4 regions of the Pseudomonas sp. MWU12-2319 genome follow, and region 1 is predicted to be linked to each of the others. Evidence: predicted binding sites of a transcription regulator. Region 1 holds the regulator's gene; each other region holds the start of a gene.

Region 1 (4,407 bases):
CGCATTCCGGATGATCTACACCTGCCGCGCCGGCATCAATTGGTGTCCAGGGCGGTCAGTGTGCAAATGCAGGAAGAACCCAGCGAGGAAGCCATGGCCGATATGTTCGCTGATATCTACCACAGCCCGTCAAAACGGGTGGGTTGAGATGAGTATTCAGACGTTGCAAATTACCTACATCGATGGTCTGCCACGCATTGTTCCGACAAGTGAACGCGCAGCCAGTTATGTGGCCTTCCGTCTAAGCAAGACAAGGTAAGAAGAGAACATGGGCAGCATGCATCCCGTACAGGTGATCGCGGTGACCGGCGGCAAAGGTGGCGTCGGGAAGACCAACGTGTCAGTGAATTTATCCCTGGCCCTGGCTGAGCTTGGCCGGCGCGTCATGCTGCTGGATGCGGATCTGGGGCTGGCGAATGTCGACGTCCTGCTGGGCCTGACACCCAAACGTACCCTGGCCGACGTGGTCGAAGGCCGCTGTGAGCTGCGCGATGTGCTGTTGCAAGGCCCGGGCGGGATTCGTATCGTGCCGGCGGCCTCGGGGACCCAGAGCATGGTGCACCTGAGCCCGGCGCAGCATGCCGGCCTGATCCAGGCATTCAGCGATATCGGCGACAACCTCGACGTGCTGGTGATCGACACCGCCGCGGGCATTGGTGAGTCGGTGGTCAGCTTCGTCCGCGCGGCCCAGGAAGTGCTGCTGGTGGTCTGCGACGAGCCGACATCGATCACCGATGCCTACGCCTTGATCAAGTTGCTCAACCGCGACTACGGCATGAACCGCTTCCGCGTGCTGGCCAACATGGCCCAGAGCCCGCAGGAAGGCCGCAACCTGTTCGCCAAGTTGACCAAGGTCACGGATCGTTTCCTGGACGTGGCCTTACAATACGTCGGCGCCGTTCCCTATGACGAGTGTGTGCGCAAGGCCGTGCAAAAGCAGCGTGCGGTCTATGAGGCATTCCCTCGTTCGAAATGTGCCTTGGCGTTCAAGGCTATCGCTCAGAAGGTCGACACCTGGCCGCTTCCCGCCAATCCACGGGGGCACCTGGAGTTTTTCGTCGAGCGTCTGGTGCATCAAACGAGTGCGGGACCGGTGCTATGACTGCCAGTGGCTATCGCATGTATTCCAAGTCGTCGCGTGACAGCCAATATGAATTGATTGAACGTTACGCACCGTTGGTCAAACGTATCGCCTATCACCTGCTGGCGCGGTTGCCGGCCAGTGTCCAGGTCGAGGATCTGATCCAGGCCGGGATGATCGGGCTACTGGAAGTCTCGACCAAGTACGACGCGAGCAAGGGGGCCAGTTTCGAGACCTATGCCGGCATTCGTATCCGCGGCGCGATGCTCGATGAAGTGCGCAAGGGCGACTGGGCACCACGTTCGGTACACCGCAATACCCGTATGGTCAGTGACGCAATTCGCGCAATTGAAGCAAAAACCGGCCGTGACGCTAAAGATCACGAGGTTGCAGCCGAACTCCAATTGAGTCTCGACGATTATTACGGGATTTTGAACGATACCTTGGGCAGCCGCCTGTTCAGTTTCGACGACCTGTTGCAGGACGGCGACCATGAAGGGCTGCACGAGGACGGCGCAAGTACTCATCTCGAGCCGTCGCGCGACCTGGAGGATGAACGCTTCCAGGCAGCGCTGGCGGATGCGATTGCCAATTTGCCGGAGCGTGAGCGACTGGTCTTGGCGCTGTACTACGACGAGGAGCTGAACCTCAAGGAAATTGGTGAGGTGCTGGGGGTCAGCGAGTCGCGAGTCAGCCAGTTACACAGCCAGTGCGCGGCCCGTTTGCGGGGGCGTTTGGGGGAGTGGCGAGCGCGCTGAGGGCAGTGTGGGAACACTGCGAACGAGACCGGCAAGGCGTTTGACGTCTTGCGGGTGACTCGGCCGGATGGCGTTTCCATGCAGTCGTTGAGTGCTGTGCCGAATTGATTGAACAGCGCGTCCAGGTGCTGTACGCGTTTAAGACTGCTTGGAGGTCGAATTGGACAAGAACATGAAAATCCTCATCGTTGATGATTTTTCAACGATGCGGCGGATCATCAAGAACCTGTTGCGTGACCTCGGGTTCACCAACACGGTTGAGGCGGACGACGGTACTACCGCGATTCCCGTCCTCAACAGCGGTAGCATCGACTTTCTGGTCACCGACTGGAACATGCCCGGCATGACCGGTATCGATCTGCTGCGCCACGTGCGCGCCGATGAAAAGCTCAAGCACCTGCCGGTGCTGATGGTGACCGCTGAAGCCAAGCGCGAGCAGATCATCGAAGCTGCCCAGGCCGGTGTAAACGGCTATGTGGTCAAACCATTCACGGCCCAGGCGTTGAAAGAGAAGATCGAGAAGATCTTCGAACGCATCGGTTGATGAAGTCCACCACGGGGGCGCTATGGAGCACAACGAATCTTCACTGGGTGATTTTGAACTAACCCTGAAAAAACATGCCCGCGAGCTGGTCGACAGCCTTGAAAAAGGCCGGTTTGGCGACGCGGTGCAAATGATCCATGAGCTGAATCAGACCCGTGACCGTGGCCTGTACCTGGAAGTCGGCAAGCTCACCCGCGAATTGCACAGCGCCATTGTCAACTTCCAGATCGACCCGCATATGCCGCAGGCCGAGGAAGTGTCGCAGATCACCGACGCCACCGAGCGCCTGTCCTATGTGGTCAGGCTGACCGAAGCGGCGGCCAATCGCACCATGGACCTGGTGGAGAGTGCGACCCCGAGGATCACTGGCCTGAACGTCGAGGCCAAGGCCCTGGGCGCCGACTGGGGCCGTTTCATGCGGCGCGAAGTCGGTGCCCAGGAGTTTCGCGAGCTGGCGCGGCGGGTCGAGACGTTCCTGTCCCGCAGCGAGCAGGAAACCCGCGCTGTTTCGAGCGAGCTGAACGATATTCTGCTGGCCCAGGATTACCAGGACCTTACCGGCCAGGTGATCAAGCGCGTGACCCAGATGGTCACCGAAGTGGAAAGCAATCTGCTCAAATTGGTGCTGATGGCCAGTCAGGTCGACCGCTTTGCCGGTATCGAACATGACCGCGATGCGCTTCTTGCCGAAAAAGACCCACAAAAACAGATGGCCCAGGGTGAAGGTCCGCAGATTCATGCCGATAAACGTGAAGACGTTATGTCCGGTCAGGACGATGTCGACGATTTGCTTTCCAGTCTTGGATTCTAGGAGCACCCAAACACATGAGCTTCGGCGCCGATGAAGAGATCCTTCAGGATTTTCTGGTTGAGGCCGGCGAGATTCTGGAGCAACTGTCCGAACAACTGGTCGAGCTGGAAAGCCGGCCAGATGATGCGGATCTGCTCAATGCAATCTTTCGCGGTTTTCACACTGTAAAAGGGGGCGCCGGCTTCCTCCAGCTCAACGAGCTGGTGGAGTGCTGTCACATCGCCGAGAACGTGTTCGACATCCTGCGCAAGGGGGAGCGACGCGTCGACTCGGAGCTGATGGACGTGGTCCTGGAAGCGCTGGATGCGGTGAACGGCATGTTCAGCGAAGTCCGTGAACGTGGCCCGATCACTGCGGCCACCCCGGAGCTGCTGGCGGCCTTGGCGCGCCTGGCGGAACCGGCGGGTGCCGAGGAAGTGGCCGCGCCAGTGGCCGAAGTGGCGGAGCCGGAACCGGTCGCTGAAAGCGAATCCGGCGACATCACCGATAACGAATTCGAAATGCTGCTCGACTCCCTGAACAGCGTCAAGGCCGAAGCCGAGGCGCCCAAAGCGGTGGCTGCGGTACAAGGCGAGGCCGGTGGCGATGAAATCACCGACGCCGAGTTCGAGTCCCTGCTCGATCAGTTGCACGGCAAGGGCCAGTTCGCGCCGGATGCCGTGGCGGCGCCCACTCCGCCGGCAGCACCGGCGGCGGCCAGCGGTGGGGCTGAAAAAAGTAGCGATATCACCGACGACGAATTCGAAGCCTTGCTCGACCAGTTGCATGGCAAGGGTTCGTTCAAGGTCGAGGCGCTCGATACCACTCCGGCTGCGGCTCAGGCGGCCGAGAAAACCGGCGCTGCAAGCGGCGACCTGATCACCGACCAGGAATTCGAATCGCTGCTCGACGAGCTGCATGGCAAGGGCAAGTTCACCGAAGTGGCCGCGACCACGGCGGTGGCCACGCCGGCCGCGACCAAACCGGCTGCCGCCGCACCTGCACCGGTTGCCAAGGCGCCAGCGCCGGTCGCAGCGACGCCAGCACCGGCCAAGGCCGCACCGGCACCTGCCGCCGCCGCGCCGGCTCCGGCCCGTGCCCCGGCGCCTGCCGCTGCGGCCGGCGACAAGCCGGCCGCCAGCGAAGCGGAAACCACCGTGCGGGTCGATACCGCGCGCCTGGACGAGATCATGAACATGGTCGGCGAACTGGTGCTGGTGCGTAACCGCCTGGT
Region 2 (4,407 bases), on a different contig from region 1:
GACCTTGGCCAGCGAGCCGTAACCCTTGACCTCGGTACCGATATTGCCGGCCAGGGCCGCCAGTGACGGGACCACCTCCGGCGTCATTTTTTTGCTTCGCACGTAGTCCGAGAGTATTTGGCGCGGGTCGGCGGGGGCCGGTTGCGGCGCGTTGCGCACCAGTGCTTGTTGGGTGACTTCGGCGACGGCGGCGAACTGCAGCGCCTGGTCGGCCGGCATGGTGCGGTTCAGCGCGTAGGCCATCGGCAGGGTGCCGACCAGGATCAGCATGATCAGGCCCATGCCTTTTTGCCCGTCGTTGGAGCCGTGGGCGAAAGACACACCGGTGCAGGTCAGGATCAGCAGGCCACGAATCCACCACGGTGGCGGCGAATTGCCTTTGGGCGCCTTGTACAGTTCACGGTTCTTCACCAACAGGCGCAGGACCAGCAGCAACAGCGCGGCGAAGAAGAACCCCACCAGTGGCGACACCAGCAGGGCATAACCGATCTTGGTTGCCTGGCTCCAGTCGACACCGCTGGTGCCGTCGCGTCCGTGCATCAGGGCATTGGCCACGCCGACACCGATGATCGAGCCGATCAGGGTGTGGGACGAAGAGGCCGGCAGGCCCAGCCACCAGGTGCCGAGGTTCCACAGGATGGCGGCGATCAGCAGGGCGAAGATCATCGCGAAACCGGCCGAGGAGCCGACTTGCAGGATCAGTTCCACCGGCAGCAGGGCGATAATGCCGAACGCCACCGCGCCGCTGGAGAGCAGCACGCCGAGGAAGTTGAAGCAGCCGGACCAGACCACCGCGAAATGCGCCGGCAGGGAGTTGGTGTAGATCACGGTGGCCACGGCGTTGGCGGTGTCGTGGAAACCGTTGACGAACTCGAAGCCGAGGGCGATCAGCAGCGCCACGCCGAGTAGCAGGAACGGTGTCCAGGTGGTGACCACGGTGCCGAAGTCATGCATGTCATGCATCAGGCTGTAGGCGGTGAACAGCAAGCCCATGGCCAGTACCGCGAAAAAGATCACCGCGGTGAAGACGCGGGGTTTGCTTTCGAGCAGGGGGTTGCCTTCGCCCTGGGCGGACGAGGCAGCAGTCGATGAAGGGATGGCCATACCGGGAATCCTTTTTGAGAACGGATGCCAGTCATATTCGTTGCTGAATGTTACAGGCTGACTGCGCCAGATCAGTAATCCTGACGTTTGCGAAATGCCCAGCGCCCGGCCAGCAAGGTGAAGGTCACGACCAGCGCTACCAGGATCCAGAAACCTTCCGGGTCGCCCGCCAGCGGGATGCCGCCGACGTTCATGCCGAAGAAGCCGGCAATGATGTTGATCGGCAGTGCCAGGACGGTCACCACGGTCAGGGTGAAGAGGGTGCGGTTGCTCTGTTCGTTGAGGCTGGCGGCGATCTCTTCCTGCAACAGCTTGATCCGTTCGCCGAGGGCTTCCAGATCGCTGAGGATCAGCGAGAACTCCTCGGTGGATTTGCGCAGTTCCTTGACGTCTTCCTTCTGCAACCATTGCGGCGGACGGTTGAGCAGCCGCAGCAACGAGCCCGGCTCCAGGGCCAGCAGGCGTTGCAGGCGTACCAGTATCCGGCGCATGGCACCGAGTTCGGCGCGGTTGTTGCTCAGGCGCAAGGCCAGCAACTGGTCTTCGATCTGGTCGACGCTGGTGCTGGTCTTGCGCACGATCTGGGTCAGCACTTCACCCTGGTCGCGCAGCAGGTGCACCAGCAGTTCCAGCGGCGAGCGAAAGCGTTCGCCGGCCTTGACCGAGGAGCGCAGCTTGTCCACCGAGTGCAGGGGTTGCAGGCGCGCGCTGATCAACAGTTTGCTGCGGGCGCAGACCCACAGCGTGGAGATGTCCGAGGAGACCATGCTGCTGAGGTTGAACACCACGTCGTTGACCACCGCCAGCAAGGCGTTGTCGACGTGTTCGATACGGGTCGAGCGCGAGCCTTCGTGCAGGGCCTCGAAAAACTCGTCGGGCAACGACAGGTGGGTCTTCATCCAGCGCTCGCAGGCGGCGTGTGCCAGGTTCAGGTGCAGCCAGATAAATTCATCGGGATCTTCCGGTTGTTGCAGGCATTGCAGGGCCGTGGCCGAGTCTATTTCCTGACCTCGTTCGCCGGTGCGGAAGCGAAAGCCGTAAAGCAGGCCGAACAGATCCGGGTCACGATGGCTTTGGTCAAGGCTGTGATTCATGGAGGCTCGCTGAAGGGGAATGCCTGAAACATTTTTTTACAGATTCGCGGAGCTCATCATCGCAAGGCTTTTTGACAGTTTTGTGACGAGTTCTGTTCTGGCGGGGGCTGAGCTTTTTCCAACAGGCCGCTGGGCATCTTGCGCTGTATTGACCGATGGTCGACTCGACTCAAGCGTCGTGGCTATACGCCGATGTTATGAGATGTAAGCCATCCTCTATTTGGCCGTGTGCCCGGTTGTCGCTGACAGGGAAGTTTCGACTGCTTGCGCTCCCCACGGGGAACGCTCCATGCTTGTTCCGAGACTGCCCCCATGCTGAAAAAATCCTTGAGAGCACAACTGCTCACACTCCTGAGCGGCAGTCTGATCGCCATGTTGCTGATCGCGCTGACCTGTTTTCACCTCTTGTCCAATGGCGTTCAGGATTATCGGGATTTACTCGCCGGACCCTTGCGCACCTCGCATTTGATCGACGAGGCCAATGTGCAATTCAAAGCACAGGTGCAGGAGTGGAAGGATGTCCTGCTGCGTGGCAAGCAGCCTGAGGACCTCAACCGTTACTGGTCGCAGTTTGAAGCGCGTCAGCGCGATGTGCAGGACATCCTCGGTCGTCTGATCAACCAGCCTGGCATGGATGCACGGCTCAAGTCGCAGATCGAGCAACTGCGTGATGCACACCAGGTGCTGGGCAGCGCCTATCTGAAAGGTCGCGAGGCCTATCTGGCCGCCGGGTCCGATGCGAGCGCCGGTGACCAGGCGGTCAAGGGCGTCGACCGCGCGGCCAGCGAGCAGATGAAGAACCTGGTCGCGCAGTTGCGCCAGCAGGGTGATGAGCAGTCGCAAGCTATCAGTGCCCAGGCCGAGCGGACGATCTGGGTCGGCATCGTTGTGCTGGTGATTTCCGGGTTGTTGATTGGTCTGTTGAGCCTGTGGCTGGTCAACCGCAATCTGGTGGAACCGATCCGTCGCCTGATCGACTACGTGGCGCAATTGAGCCATGGCAAGTTCGACAACAGGGTGAATGCCGATCGCCAGGACGAACTGGGACACCTGGCGGTAGCGGCGAACACCTTGCGCGACTTCCTGGCCGAAACCTTCAGCCATCTCAAGCGCAGTACCTCGGACCTGGACAGCGCCAGCGGCGAACTGAAGTCGATTGCCGGCCTGATGGCCAACGGCACCCACGAACAATTCGAACGGACCGACCAGGTGGCCACGGCGATGACCGAAATGTCCGCCACCGCCCAGGAGGTCGCTCGCCATGCCGGAGATGCCGCTACAGCGGCGGATGATGCCGATCGCGCGGCCCAGCAGGGCGAGTTGGTGATGCAATCGACCATCGAGACCATTACCCGCATGCGTGGCGAAATCACCTCCACCGCCACGGTCATCCGGCGCCTGGAAGCCGACAGCGGACGGGTCGGCAAGGTGCTGGAAGTGATTCGCGGGATTGCCGAACAGACCAACCTGCTGGCGCTCAACGCCGCCATCGAGGCCGCCCGTGCCGGTGAGGCCGGACGCGGCTTTGCCGTGGTCGCCGATGAGGTGCGCAGCCTGGCCCAGCGCACCGCGGCGTCGATCATCGAGATCAACCAGATCATCCATTCGGTCCAGACCGGTGCGGTGGACGCGGCCCAGGCTATCGAAGGCGGGCAGGCCCGCAGTGAGGAGAGCGTCGAGCAGGTGACCGAGGCCGGGGCCATGCTCGAACGCATCACTACCGCGGTGGAAGCGATCCGCGACATGAACCGTCAGATCGCTACCGCCGCCGAAGAGCAGACCTCGGTGGCCGAAGACATCTCGCGCAACCTGACCGAGATCACCGCCATTGCCAGTACCAACCTGGACAACGTCAAGCGCACCGAGGCTGCGAGCCAGAACCTGCACGGCTTGTCGGGACAGTTGAATGATGTGACGGCGCGCCTCGGGGCCTGATTCGCGGCCACAGGGATGTGGCCTTGTATCGGGACGCTGACACGTGTGATACAGAATCGATCTCAATCATGTTGAAAGGTTGTCGATGACATGACTGCCCATAACTGAATCGGGAGATCCCCATGGTCAGCATTACTTCGGTCACCATTGCCCCAACCCTTACCACCAGCAGCACCAACAAGACCACCGGCACCACCGCTACTGACACCACCAGCACCAGCGCCACCGGAGCTGCGAGCACCACCCAGGCCGGCGCTAGCCAACCGGCGGGCGC
Region 3 (4,407 bases), on a different contig from region 1:
CGCCGACCGTGGCCTGTATGTCGCCGACAGCGATTTCATCCCGGTCCCGGTTGCCGGCTTGATCGACCCCGGCTACCTCGCCAGCCGCGCGCGCCTGATCGGCGAACGCAGCCTGGGCAAGGCCGAGCCCGGGGTACCGGCCGGCATCCAGGTGGCCCTGGCGCCGGACCGCTCGCCGATGCGCATTTCCACCTCGCAGATCGTCGCCGTGGACGACCAGGGCAGCGCCGTGTCGATGACCACCACGGTGGAAAGCTCGTTCGGCTCGCACCTGATGGTCGAGGGTTTTATCCTCAACAACCAGTTGACCGACTTTTCCTTCGTGCCCAGCGAAGACGGCAAGCCGGTGGCCAACCGTGTCGAAGCGGGCAAGCGTCCACGCTCGTCGATGGCGCCGACCCTGGTGTTCGACCGCAAGAGCGGCGAGTTCCTCGGCACCGTCGGCTCGCCCGGCGGCTCACAGATCATCGAGTACGTTTCCAAGACCCTGGCCGGCCTGCTGGACTGGAAACTCGACCCACAGTCGGCCATCAACCTGCCCAACTTCGGCAGCCGCAACGGCCCCACCGAACTGGAGCAGGGCCTGTTCTCGCCGCAATTGGTGAAGGCACTGCAGGACAAGGGCCACGTCGTCAGCGAGATGGACATGACCAGCGGCACCCAGGCGATCATGCGCGTGCGTGATGCCAAGGGTCTGTCGTCATGGGCCGGTGGCGCCGACCCTCGCCGCGAAGGTGAAGCCTTGGGTGACTGAAACATTCAGACATACCCTGAGGCGACCGCTCTTCACAATATGTTGAGAAATCGCCCCGTATACTTTTTCAATCAACAGATTGCCTTGCGGCCCGCTTCCTCTCTATTCGGTATCACTATGCGAATGACACGCCCCTTCCTGATCCTGCTCTTGATGAGCGGCCTACTGTTCTTTTTCGGACTGGGTAACCATGAGCTGCAAGGCTCCACCGAATCCCGGGTAGCCGGGATCGCGATGGAAATGCACCTGACCCGGGATTGGGTCACCCCGCACCTGCTGGGCGAGCCCTTCCTGGAAAAACCACCGTTGAGCCTCTGGCTCGATGCCGGCGCCATCCAGTTGTTTGGCGGCACGCCTCTGGCCGTGCGCCTGGCCTCGGCCTTCGCCGGCCTGTTCACGGTGCTCGCGCTGTTTGCATTCCTGCGCAAGATCGGGCGTCCGAGCGTGCTGGCCTGGACCGCCGCCGCCATGCTCGCCACCATGGCCAGCTACCTGGGCAACGCACGCCAGGTCGGCGAAGACGCACTGCTCAGCCTCGGGGTGACCCTGGCCCTGCTGGCCTTCTTCCGCGCCACCGAGCAACGCACACAAGGCAAGCCAACCCTGGCGGCGTGGTGTGTCTTCGCCCTGGGCATCGTGATCTCGACCCTGAGCAAGGGCGTACTGGGCCTAGCCCTGCCGGGTATCGTGATTTTCGTCTACCTGGTGAGCCAAAGCCTGATCGACAGACGCTTCAGCTTCGGCGACTGGCTGCGCCCGGCGCTGTTCACCGCGCTAGGGCTGATTCCCCTGCTGATCTGGCTGGTGCTGCTCTACCAGCGCGGCGGCATGCAAGCCGTCGGTGAAGTGCTGTGGGCCAACAGCGTGGGCCGCTTCAGCGGATCCTTCACCGCCGCCGGGCACTACGAGCCGTTCTACTACTACCTGGCCAAGCTGCCGGAATCCTTCCTGCCCTGGAACCTGCTGGTGTACCTGGGCCTGTGGAACCTGCGCAAGCGCCTGGTAGCCAATCGTCACCTGTTGTTCGCGACCGTCTGGATCCTGGCCCAGTTCACCCTGCTGACCCTGGCTTCCAGCAAGCGCATGGTCTACCTGATGTCCATGGCCCCAGCCGCCGCCATCATCGCCGCCGAATACTCGCTGGTGATTCTCGAATGGCTGCGTCGGCGCTCGGCCACCTCGCCGTTCAGCGCCAAGCTGGTGAAACATCATCGTCCGCTGGCGATGGGGCTGATGGCACTGGTGGTCGTCGGCTACCTGGTAGTGGCGTCGCTGGAGTCGCGCTCCGACCTCAAGAACTCCTTCAAACCGCTGACCGACCAGGTCATCGAACTGCAGGCTCACGGCAAGCAGGTCGCCCTGTTCCAACCGGAGGAGCGACTGGCCTCCACCGTGTTCTATACCCAGCGCCAGCAGCAAGTGCTGATGACCGAAGCCGAGTTGACAGCCTTTCTCACAGCCTCGCCGAACAACGTGGTCATCGTCGACCAGGGGCTGAACGTGCCGACGCCGCCAGCGCCGATCAAGGTCCTGAGCACCATCACCATCGGCGGCAAGCGTCTGTATAATTTCTACGGCCAATAAATTGCCTCGCATGATCGAGCAGTAAAGAACCGGCGCCTTCGGAGCGCCGGTTTTTTTTGCCTGAAATCGACTTCACGAACAGGCAAACGACAAACAACGCTATCCTCGTCCTCACAACGCAGAAACATGCTGTATGACAAAATATCGTTCAGCTATTTGTGTTACCGCCGATAAAAGCTCTACCAACAAATTCAGCTGGCTCCAAAAACAACACCTTCCAGCCACCCGATAGCACGCAACACAACGTTCCTGGAGGAATTCGATGAATAGCTGGTTTGGCAATATCAGCGTCAACCTGAAACTTGGCCTGGGTTTCGGCTTGGTGCTGCTTCTGACCACCATCCTGGCCCTGACCGGCTGGAACAGCCTGGGTGGGCTGATCGACCGCAGCAACTGGATGAGCGACATCACCCAGCTCAACGCCTCGCTGACCAAACTGCGCGTGGCGCGCCTGCAATACATGCTGACCAACGGCGACGAAACCGCCGCCCAGAACGTCCAGGTCAACCTGCAAGCGTTCATCGATCAACAGCAGAAGCTGATCGGCAGTTTCAAGAGCCCGGAAAACCTCAAGCTGCTCAAGGAGCAGGCGGACCTCATCACGCAATACCAGCAATCGCTGAACAAGATGCGCGATGCCTATCGCACCGGTAACGGCGCCCGCCAGACCATGGGCGACAACGCCGATACCGTCAGCAAGCTGATCACCGCCATCAACGATCAGGTGCTGCGCATGCAACCTGGCGAGGAAGGCCGCTTCGAACGCTTCCAGGCCATCACCCGGGCCAAGGAACAGTTCCAGCTCACCCGCTATGAAGTGCGCGGTTACGCCGCCAACAGCAACCCGGACACCGAGCAGAAAGCCTTCAATCAACTGAGCGAAGCGATCGCCGGGCTCAAGGACCTGGAGCAAGCCTTCAGCAGCGCCGAACAAGGCTCCGTGACCCAGCTCGAGACGGCCCTGGGCAACTACCGCACCGCGTTGCAGGCCTACAAGTCCGCTAACGCCGCCGCCGTGCAGGCGCGCAAGGAAATGACCGACCAGGGCACCGACATCGTCACGCGCAGCGAAGCGCTGTATCAGATCCAGCTGGACCGGCGTGACAGCGAAAGCGCCCAGGCCCGTACCTTCCAACTGGGCAGTACGCTGCTGGCGTTGCTGGTGGGGATTCTCGCCGCCGTGGTCATCACCCGACAGATCACCCGCCCGATTCGCGAGACCCTCGGCGTGGTCGAACGCATTGCCGCCGGCGACCTGACCCACAACCTGGTGGTGACCCGCCGTGACGAGTTGGGCGTGTTGCAACAAGGCATCCAGCGCATGGGCAGCACCCTGCGTGACCTGATCAGCGGTATCCGCGATGGCGTCACCCAAATCGCCAGCGCCGCCGAGGAACTCTCGGCGGTCACCGAACAGACCAGCGCCGGGGTCAACAGCCAGAAGATCGAAACCGACCAGGTCGCCACTGCCATGCACGAAATGACCGCCACCGTTCAGGAGGTCGCGCGCAATGCCGAACAGGCCTCCCAGGCCGCCGCGGCCGCGGACGGTGAAGCCCGTGAAGGGGACAAGGTGGTCGGCGAAGCCATTGCCCAGATCGAACGCCTGGCCACCGAAGTGGTGCGTTCGACCGAAGCCATGAGCGTGCTGCAGAAGGAAAGCGACAAGATCGGTGCCGTCATGGACGTGATCAAGGCCGTGGCCGAACAGACCAACCTGCTGGCACTCAATGCCGCCATCGAGGCAGCACGGGCCGGTGAAGCCGGACGCGGTTTTGCCGTGGTCGCCGACGAGGTACGTGGCCTGGCCCAGCGCACCCAGAAGTCCACCGAGGAGATCGAAGGCCTGGTGGCCGCCTTGCAGAACGGCACCCAGCAAGTGGCCAATGTGATGAACAACAGCCGCACCCTGACCGACAGCAGCGTGGCCCTGACCCGCAAGGCCGGCACCTCACTGGAAAACATCACCCGCACGGTGTCGAACATCCAGTCGATGAACCAGCAGATCGCCGCGGCAGCCGAGCAGCAGAGTGCGGTGGCCGAAGAGATCAGCCGCAGTATCGTCAATG
Region 4 (4,407 bases), on a different contig from region 1:
AAGCGTCAACCACTGTTTCATGTTCGGTCTCCCCGGCGTCATACGCTGAAATGATGGAGCAGCTCACGCTGCACCTTGGCCATGTCCGACAGGCCCTGGCTGCTGCTGGCCGTACGCTCGGCCCCCTCGGCGGCCTGTTGGGCGGAGTCGTTGATCTGGGTGACCATGCGGCTGGTTTCCTGCACCGTGGCACTCTGTTCCTCGGTGGCGGCAGCGATCTGGATGTTCATGTCACGGATGGTGCCCACCGCCTCCCCCATCGCCACCAGCAGCTCATCGGCGCCAGAGGCCAAGGTCACGCAGTTGTTGGATTGCACCTGGCTTTCGTTCATCACTTGCACGGCGGAATGAATCTTGCCCTGCATCTGGCCGATCATTTCCTGGATTTCGCTGGTCGACGCCTGGGTGCGGCTGGCCAGTGAACGCACTTCATCAGCCACCACCGCAAAGCCCCTGCCTTGCTCGCCGGCACGGGCCGCTTCAATGGCGGCGTTGAGCGCCAACAGGTTGGTCTGTTCGGCAATGGTGCGAATCGCATCGACGATACTGTCGATGTTCTGGCCATATTTCTGCAGTTCGTCGGTGACCGCCGAGGCCTTGTTCACCTGCTCGGCCTGCTGGCGGATATTGACGATGGTCTCGGCTACTCGCTGTTGCACCTTGTGGGTCAGCTCGCTGGTGTCGTCCACCGCGCTACGGGTGTCCTGCGCCCGCCGCGCGACTTCTTCGACGGTACTCTCCATCTCGGTCATCGCCGAAGCAGCGGAATGCAGGCGATCTTTCTGTTCATCCACTACCCGTGTGGTCTGCTCGCTGACCACCGCGTTATCGCTCGCGGACTGGGCCAGGGTATCGGCGGAGCCGATCAGCTCACGGAAGGTAGTCTGCAAGGACTGAGTCAGTTCGTTGAGGTAGCCGCCGAGTTCACCGAATTCATCTTTGCGACTGACATCGAAGCGCACCCGCATGTCACCCCGGGTAAGCTGCTTCAGCACCTCGCGAAAGGCCGCCAGCGGCCGACGCAGGCTGAAGGCCACCCACGTCCCGATCACCAAGGCGGCCAACACCGCCAGCACACAGACGATCAACAGCAGGCTGAGGCTGTTGCTGATGGTGGCGTCGGCATCGCTCTTCGCCGCGCTGGCCACGTCAAGAGACTGGCTACCGAATTCGCCGATCTTGTCCAGGGTGGCCTGCAGGCGGGTTTCCGTCGTCTGGCGTTGTTCGCGAACATGGTCGGCCAGGCTGGCTTCCTGCTGAAAGGCACGATACAGCCCATCACTGCCGGTCAGGTCGTTGAGCAAACGGTTGACCATGACCGCGACGATGCGCCCTACCCTGGGGTCAACCGCCAAAAATGCCTGGACCCGCGAGTTAATCACCTCGTCCTGCAGGTTAAGCAGGCGCTGCAAGGTCACGATATCCGGCTTGGCGGCGTGGGCGGCCAGACTGTCGTAGGACTTATTGACTTCCAGCAGCAACTTCTCCGCTGCGGCCAGGTGTTCATCGGCACCGGCACTGCGCTCACGGGCGATATAATCGCGCAGATAGCTGGTCAGCTGGACTCCCTGGCTGCTGCTGTAACCTTGCAACTCGTGGGTCAGGGCAACTTGCGCCACATACTGGCGATGGGTCTCCATCAGGCTCTGGGCCTGTTCGACATAAGCCGCACTGAGTTGGCGTTGTTGAGTCAGGTTGTCGCGTAGCTGCGGGTGATCGCCGATATAGGTCGGAATACTCTCGAGCAATTGGGTAAAGCGCACCAGGCTGTCGTTGAACGGCTGCTTGCCGTCGTCGATCTGCTTGGGGTCGTTGCTGATAAGAACCGCCAACAGTGCCTGATTGGCCCTGAGAATATGAACGTAAAGCTCGCTGGCCGCCCGGCTCAACGGCGCAGATTGGCCGGTGATGATCGTCAAGCGCTCGCTGATCGAGTGGGTGCTTTGATAGCTGATGCCGACCATGGTGAGCAACACCACCAACAACACGGCAAATCCGCCAATCACTCGCTGAAGAATGGTCATGGCTATCCTCTTTTATTTTTATACGGACTCAAGCATACGTTGCACAGAGCACCAATCTTGGCGGTTTCTTGGTGGCCTGAACGGTTATCGGCGTGTCAATGGCCAACTTTAGGCTCAGCCTGTTGGCCTCTCCGACGACCTCACTCACGTTGGTACTTTGGCAGCTTCTCGACCACCCCGGCCAATAATGGCAATATGCCGCTTGACGAGCGGTACGTTCACTTTGAGGAATGGTAATATCGCTGGCCATCATTCACAGACAGCCCTTGAGAAGTGCTGAGGCTCTTTCGCTCAGGACGATGCAGTGAGCACCTTATATGCCAGCACGATATAAAAAAATAATAGCCCTCTTGTTTTATGTCATTTTACAAGGGACTAATCCTGCCTACGCCGCGAATGAAGAGCCTGACGCCAGCAAGATGCCAGAGGCCTCCATGAATGAGCGTGTGCTCAATATTCCCGGTGATAGCGAGCGTCCTGTTGCCCTGCAACTGACAATATTGACGCCCAATGGCCCAGGCCCGTTTCCCTTGGTGGTGATGAATCACGGCTCCGATGGCAAAAAAAAGCCGAAGGATAATCCCCGTTATCACCTGACTTTTTCCGCCTATTATTTTCTGTCGCGCGGTTATGCCGTGGCGCTGCCCATGATGCGTGGCTTTGCCGGATCGGGCGGACAACCAGAGCACCATGGTTGCGACTTTATAGCGACCGGTCTCAGCAATGCCCAAGACATCCGCGCAGTCATCCAGTATATGACCGCACAGTCCTACATCGATGGTCGGCGCATTGTTGTCGCAGGCCAAAGTTTTGGCGGCTTTAACACATTGGCACTCGGCACGCTCAACATCCCTAACGTCAAAGGCCTGATTAACTTTGCAGGTGGGCTCAAAGAGTCTGATTGTGCCACCTCGGAGCAAAGTATGGCCGTTGCCGCTGCCTACAACGGCGCACATACCAGCATTCCGTCCATCTGGTTTTATGGCAGCAATGACAAAGTGTTTTCTGAGCCGACCTGGCGCACCGTCTATGAGCGGTATACCGCAGCGGGTGGTGCGGCCGAACTAGTGGCGTATGGCGACTTCATGGACGACTCGCATAACCTGTTGGGTTTTCCGGAAGGCCTGGCGATTTGGGGGGCTAAAGTAGACGCCTTCCTGGCCAAATTGGGGCTGCCTCACCAACCGCTCCACCCCGAGTACCTGCCAGTACCTGCGCCGCCGCCAACCCGGTATGCCGCCATCGAGGATATTGGCGCCGTGCCGCTTACGAACGACCTGGATCGACAGAAATACCGAGAGTTCTTGACCCAATCCATGCCGCGCGCTTTCCTTATCGGCGAAAATGGTGGCGTCGCTTCCATGCATGGTGGGTTCGATCCGCTCGGTGCCGGGCTTCGCGCCTGTAAAAATAAAGGCGCCACGTGCTACCCCTACGCGGTGGATAATGAAGTGGTCTGGGTGAAGCGATTACCGACACAGGTTCCACCACCAACACATTTCGCGGCACTCAATGACGCGAATGCCGTACCGTATATCAACGATCAGGGCCGGCAAACCTATCAACAGTTTCTAACAAAACAGCTTCCACGCGCCTTTCTGATTGCTGGCGATGGCACTGCTGCTTCAATGCAAGGTGGTTTTGATCCGCTTGGCAGGGGATTGGCCGAATGTAAAAAAGTGGGAAAAAACTGCCGGCCCTACGCCGTGGACAATGACGTAGTTTGGGTTAAACCCGCACAAACTCCACCCCCCACGCATTTTGCGACGCTAGAGGATACGACGGCTATTCCCTATCTCAGCACAACGGCCCGAGACGGGTATCGAAAGTTTCTGGCACTTAAAAAGCCACGCGCTTTTACCATCGCCCCCGATGGCGGCTGGTCTGCATCGGCCGGCGGTCACGAACCACTGCAAACTGCTTTGGATGAATGTGCAAAAGCCCATCGAGACTGTCGACCTTATGCGGTCGACGATGAGGTCGTATGGTCGAAAAGGTAACTGAAAAAGGCGCCAGTTCCGATGATCATTGTGTGATTTAGTCGTTTCCAACCTGCTCTGATAACGCGTTCCATCGTGCGATGATCGCCACCTCGGGGTGGTGGGCATCGTAGGTGAGAATGCTCAGTGTGGTTACATCTGAGTCTGTGTAACAGCGCCTGTTGAGCGGCCACCACATTCGCCTCCTCACCGCGCCAGATCTCCAAAGCCGGCTCGACGATGGGCACCAGCCCCTCCTCCTGGCACAACGCGGCATAACGGGCCAACGCCTGGGCGTTGGCCTCGATGCAACCGCTGCTGGGAATGCCGCTCCCCACGGTGATGACCGCACGCCACTTGGCAAACCGGGCGCCCATTTGAAAGTATTCCTTGAGCCGGTTGCG

The links. The regulator FliA, encoded in region 1, starts transcription of late flagellar genes. The targets are predictions, from matches to a motif close to CTAAAGTTTNNNNNNNNNNNGCCGNTAA.
Region 2: a site for FliA is predicted at 2,367-2,394, ahead of M5C01_RS25315 (methyl-accepting chemotaxis protein). Genes of this name have one in related genera too.
Region 3: a site for FliA is predicted at 2,485-2,512, ahead of M5C01_RS06090 (methyl-accepting chemotaxis protein). Genes of this name have one in related genera too.
Region 4: a site for FliA is predicted at 2,109-2,136, ahead of M5C01_RS12695 (methyl-accepting chemotaxis protein). Genes of this name have one in related genera too.

Annotation. Positions count from the first base shown of each region.
Region 1 covers NZ_JALJES010000002.1:5,151-9,557, forward strand. Annotated here, with positions in the region: gene flhF (flagellar biosynthesis protein FlhF) at 1-147, shown strand, start outside; gene fleN (flagellar synthesis regulator FleN) at 269-1,102, shown strand; gene fliA (RNA polymerase sigma factor FliA) at 1,099-1,839, shown strand; gene M5C01_RS02745 (chemotaxis response regulator CheY) at 2,012-2,383, shown strand; gene M5C01_RS02750 (protein phosphatase CheZ) at 2,406-3,194, shown strand; gene M5C01_RS02755 (chemotaxis protein CheA) at 3,209-4,407, shown strand, end outside.
Region 2 covers NZ_JALJES010000017.1:149,592-153,998, forward strand. Annotated here, with positions in the region: gene M5C01_RS25305 (inorganic phosphate transporter) at 1-1,104, opposite strand, end outside; gene M5C01_RS25310 (transporter) at 1,176-2,198, opposite strand; gene M5C01_RS25315 (methyl-accepting chemotaxis protein) at 2,511-4,133, shown strand; gene M5C01_RS25320 (hypothetical protein) at 4,256-4,407, shown strand, end outside.
Region 3 covers NZ_JALJES010000003.1:110,777-115,183, forward strand. Annotated here, with positions in the region: gene ggt (gamma-glutamyltransferase) at 1-754, shown strand, start outside; gene M5C01_RS06085 (phospholipid carrier-dependent glycosyltransferase) at 872-2,338, shown strand; gene M5C01_RS06090 (methyl-accepting chemotaxis protein) at 2,601-4,407, shown strand, end outside.
Region 4 covers NZ_JALJES010000006.1:268,948-273,354, reverse strand. Annotated here, with positions in the region: gene M5C01_RS12700 (substrate-binding domain-containing protein) at 1-21, opposite strand, end outside; gene M5C01_RS12695 (methyl-accepting chemotaxis protein) at 39-2,024, opposite strand; gene M5C01_RS12690 (CocE/NonD family hydrolase) at 2,459-4,024, shown strand; partial or broken gene M5C01_RS12685 (class I fructose-bisphosphate aldolase) at 3,985-4,407, opposite strand, start outside.